DNA from 2 places in the Streptomyces sp. MST-110588 genome. Region 2 is predicted to be linked to the other one. Evidence: riboswitches for the same ligand, from Rfam matches in the RefSeq annotation. Region 2 holds a riboswitch; the other holds the start of a gene.
The links. A riboswitch is a leader RNA that binds a small molecule or an ion and turns the genes downstream of it on or off. The one in region 2 is predicted to bind cobalamin.
Positions count from the first base shown of each region.

Region 1: linked by a shared signal. The riboswitch ahead of KGS77_RS20230 (hypothetical protein) and the one ahead of cobN (cobaltochelatase subunit CobN) in region 2 are both predicted to bind cobalamin.

Region 1 covers NZ_CP074380.1:4,586,452-4,588,648, reverse strand. Annotated here, with positions in the region: gene KGS77_RS20230 (hypothetical protein) at 1-846, opposite strand, end outside; cobalamin riboswitch at 998-1,156, opposite strand; gene KGS77_RS20225 (hypothetical protein) at 1,406-2,197, opposite strand, start outside.
Region 2 covers NZ_CP074380.1:4,083,470-4,085,666, reverse strand. Annotated here, with positions in the region: gene cobN (cobaltochelatase subunit CobN) at 1-1,386, opposite strand, end outside; cobalamin riboswitch at 1,420-1,555, opposite strand; gene cobG (precorrin-3B synthase) at 1,630-2,197, shown strand, end outside.

The DNA.
Region 1 (2,197 bases), 500 kb from region 2:
GGCCTCGCCCGGCTCCCTACTTTCGGCCTTGTCCTTCGCCTTCTCCTGTTCGTCGTTCCGGGGCTGCCGGTCCATGTCTTCGTCTTCCCGCGGGTCTGTCGTACGGCCCGGCTCCCGGCGTCCGTACGAGTCGTCGCCGTTGCCCGCGGACGACGTACCGGTGCCGCCGGCCGGGGAGCCGTCGCCCGCCGACGTACCGGAATCGCTGCCTCCGCCGCTCCCGCCGCTCGCGCCGCTTCCGCCACTGCTGCCGCTGTTTCCGCCTTGGCCGCCACCCTGGGTGCCGCCACCGCCACTACCGCCGTCGCCGTCCCCCGGCGCCGGTGCGGGTGCCGGCCGCCTGGGGGCGATACGGGGCGCGGGTGCCCCGCCCTCGTCCCGGTTCAGGGAGAACGACCAGCCCTCGAAGCTGCCCGCGGGCGGCGTACGGTAGGTGGCGCCGTACTGGCTGTAGGTCCACCGGCCGCCGTTGGGCGCATGCCAGTACGACCAATAGGCCCGGGTCGGCGGGGTGTCGATGCAGGTTTCGCGCTCCGGCCCCGGCTTGTTCTCCAGACGGCAGATGAACGCCTCACCCCACCGGTTGGTCCCGGTGACCCGGATGCCGGCGGCCTTGAGGGCGGCGAGCCCGGTGGACTGGCGGCCGACGGCGCACCGCACGATGACGCTGCCGCCCAGTTCGCGGAAGTCGACGACGACGGTCACGCCGTTGGTGCCGGGGCAGAAGCCCGCCCGGCCCCGGCCGGTGTCCACCGCGGCGGCCGTTCCCGGCAGGGCGAGCCCCGCGCCGACCGCCGCCGCCAGCACGGCCAGGGCGGCGGCTAACGCGCGTATCGCACCGGTCATCGCAAGGGTGCCCTTCGGTTCCGGGGCCGCACCGGGCCCCTGGACACACCCCTGCCGCGCGACAAACCCCTGACGCGCGTTCCGAGAGGAAGCGGCAGGGGCCGAAGAACCGGAGGGCTCAGGGCTCCACGCTGCGGACCATGACAGTGAGAAGCGGTTCACGTGGCGCGCCGGGCGGTCCGACTCGCGGCGCGGTGATCGCGCCGCACACGGTTGCAGGTCAGCGCCGGATTCCCACCGGCTTTCCCCAGTCGCGTACGCATGAAGTTGTCACTCCGCCCACAGGCGGAACACGCCAAAGACTAAGCCCGGCCGCTCGGTTACGGCCAGAGCCGCCGCTGTGACTCCGGCCACCGCTACACGACATGACCCGGCACGGCATGACCCGGCACGGCATGACCCGGCACGGCATGACCCGACAGGACATCACCCGGCACGCCAATGCGCGTGCTGCCATGGTCCGCGCGGGCCCAGGCATGAGGCCAAGGCGCGGGCCCAGGTGCGCGCCCTTTGCAGGCCGCAGCCGGGTTCGGCCTGCCCGGGGCCCGCACCGACCGCCTCATGGGCCGACGTACTCGACCCGCAGGCCCTCACGGTCCGGCAGGACGATCGTCTGCGGCCGGTCGTACGTCCAGCCGCGCGGCAGCAGGAACAGCTTGCCGTTGGCGTAGGCGTAGAACTTCAGCCCCTGGTAGCGGTAGTGGTACGCGCCCCGGTCCGGGTAGAAGGTGACATCGACGCCGGGGGCCGACAGCCGCAGGTCCTGGGCGCTGTAGACGACTACGCCGAGGTGGTGTTCGAGCGTGGCCGCCATACGCATCGCCGAGCCACGGCCCTCGACGGAGGCGAAGGCGCCCACCGTCCAGAAGACCAGCACCACCACCAGCCCGACGGCGTAGAGCCCCATCGACGCGGGCCACAGCGTCCAGGCCGGGTCGGCGCCCGTCCCGGTACTCGTACGGGACCACAGCGCGCACCCGTAGGACGCCAGCAGCACCCCGGCGGTCAGCGAGGCGGGCAGCGCCAGCTCCCACCACCCGGGCGAGAGGCGGGTCATCGCCCACAGCGCCAGGGGGACGGCGGGCAGGGCCGCCACCAGCCCGGCGCAGCACAGCCGCCGGGCGCGTGGCCGGGCGGTCAGCGTCCGTACGAGCAGCGGGTCACCGATCCGCCACAGCAGCAGCGTCCCCGAGGCCACGAGGAACGGCTCGTACAGGGCGGGCACGCTGCTGAGCATGTACCACTGCGCGGAAGGCGCCAGGTGGCTCTCGGCGAAGCCGAAGTAGGAGGCCCGCGCCGCACTGCGCACCCACCCGAAGTAGTACAACAGCGCAGCCAGCAGTGACAGTTG
Region 2 (2,197 bases):
GGGGTTTCGGCTGCGGTCCACGAACATCTCGCCGGGCGGCGGGCCCCAGTGCTCCTCGACCTGCTCACGCAGCTCCTGCGGGAGGGTGGCGTACCAGCGCCGGTAGTCGGCGGCCGGGATACGGACCGGGTTGCGGGCGAGCTGTTCCTCGGTCAGCCACTCCTGGTCGTGGCCGCCCGCATCGATGAGCGCGTAGATCAGCTCGTCACCGTTCCCGGACTCCAGGCCCGGTACGGCCTCCTCGCCGGTCCGCGGCCCGAAGTCGTACCCCTCCTCGCGCAGCCGCCGCAGCAGGGCGACGGCGCTGGCCGGGGTGTCCAGGCCCACCGCGTTGCCGATCCGCGAGTGCTTGGTCGGGTAGGCGGACAGCACCAGCGCCAGGCGCTTGTCGGCGGGCGCGATGTGGCGCAGCCGGGCATGGCGTACAGCGATCCCGGCGACCCGGGCGGCGCGCTCGGGGTCGGCGACGTACACCGGCAGGCCGTCCTCGTCTGTCTCCTTGAAGGAGAACGGGACGGTGATCAGCCGGCCGTCGAACTCGGGCACCGCGATCTGGCTGGCGGCGTCCAGCGGCGAGAGCCCCTCGTCGTTCTCCTCCCAGGCGCTGCGCGGCCCGGTCAGGCACAGGGCCTGGAGGATCGGTACGTCCAGGGCGGCCAGCGCGCCCGCGTCCCAGGACTCGTCGTCGCCGCCGGCCGACGCCTCGGCGGGCTTGGTGCCGCCGGCGGCGAGGACGGTGGTGACGATGGCGTCGGCGGGCCGCAGCGCCTCGATCAGCTCGGGCTCGGGGGCCCGCAGCGAGGCGACGAACAGCGGCAGCGGCCGGCCGCCGGCCCGCTCGATCTGCTCGCACAGCGCGGTGACGAAGCCGGTGTTGCCGCTCATGTGGTGGGCGCGGTAGTAGAGCACCGCGACGAGCGGGGCGTCGGCCGCGACGTGCACGCCGGGCGTGGGGTCGTGGCGGAGGGCGCCCCAGGTGGGGGCGGGCGCCGGCGGCTCGAAGCCGTGGCCGGTCAGCAGCACGGTGTCCGACAGGAAGCGGGCGAGCTGTTCGAGGTTGGCGGGGCCGCCGTGCGCGAGGTAGGCGTGCGCCTCGGCCGCGGTGCCGATGGGGACGGTCGACGCCTCCATGAGCTGGGCGTCGGGCGCCTGTTCACCGGTGAGGACGACCACCGGCCGGTCCTGGGCGAGGAGCTGGTCCAGCCCCTCCTGCCAGGCGCGGATGCCGCCGAGGAGGCGTACGACGACCAGGTCGGTGCCGTCCAGCAGTGCGGGCAGCTCTTGGAGGTCCAGGCGGGCGGGGTTGGCGAGCCGGTACGGCACGGGGCCGCCGGCCGCGCGGGCGCTGAGCAGGTCGGTGTCGGACGTCGACAGCAGCAGGATCATGCGGCGTGGGCCCTTCCTCGGGGTCCGCGCCCCGGGCGGTGAAAGAGACGGCGGGAGTTCCTGGCTCACCCGGGGGTGGCCGGGTTCACAGTGGCGGGACCGCGCCGGATTCTCACCGGGCTTCCTCCCTTGGCGCCGTCAGCGGCGTCCGGCGGGCCGTGTGACCCACCGACCTGCATAGTAAGGGCTGCCGGTCCGGTACGGGGCGGTCCACCCTGCGGGGACGTCGGTATGCTCGCCGCCATGTCCCCCCGCCCTCCGCTGTCCGAACAAGCGCCCGCACCGCGGGACGAAACGGTCATTCGCGACCGGGGTGACGCCTGCCCCGGCGCGCTGCGGCTGCATCCGGCGGACGACGGCTTCCTGGCCCGACTCCGGCTGCCGGGCGGCATGCTGACGGCGTGTCAGGTCGCGGTGCTGGCCGATGCCGCGGACCGGCTCGGTGACGCCCGGCTGTCGATCACCTCCCGGGGCAACGTGGAGCTGCGCGGACTCGGCGACGGCTGCGGCAGCGAACTGGCGGAACTGCTGCGGGGCGCCGGCCTGCTGCCCTCGGAGCAGCACGAGCGGGTCCGCAATGTCCTGGTCTCGCCGCTGGCCGGACTGGACGGGCGGGGCTCGGCGGACGTCCACGTATGGGCGCGTGAGCTGGACACCCTTCTGTGCGCGACCCCGAAGGCCGCGGCACTGTCCGGGCGCTTCCTGTTCGCGCTGGACGACGGGCGGGGCGATGTGGCCGCGCTCGGCGCCGATGTGACCTTGGTCGCAGCGGGGGCCGGGAGCGCGGAGCTGTGGGCCGGGAGCGCGGACG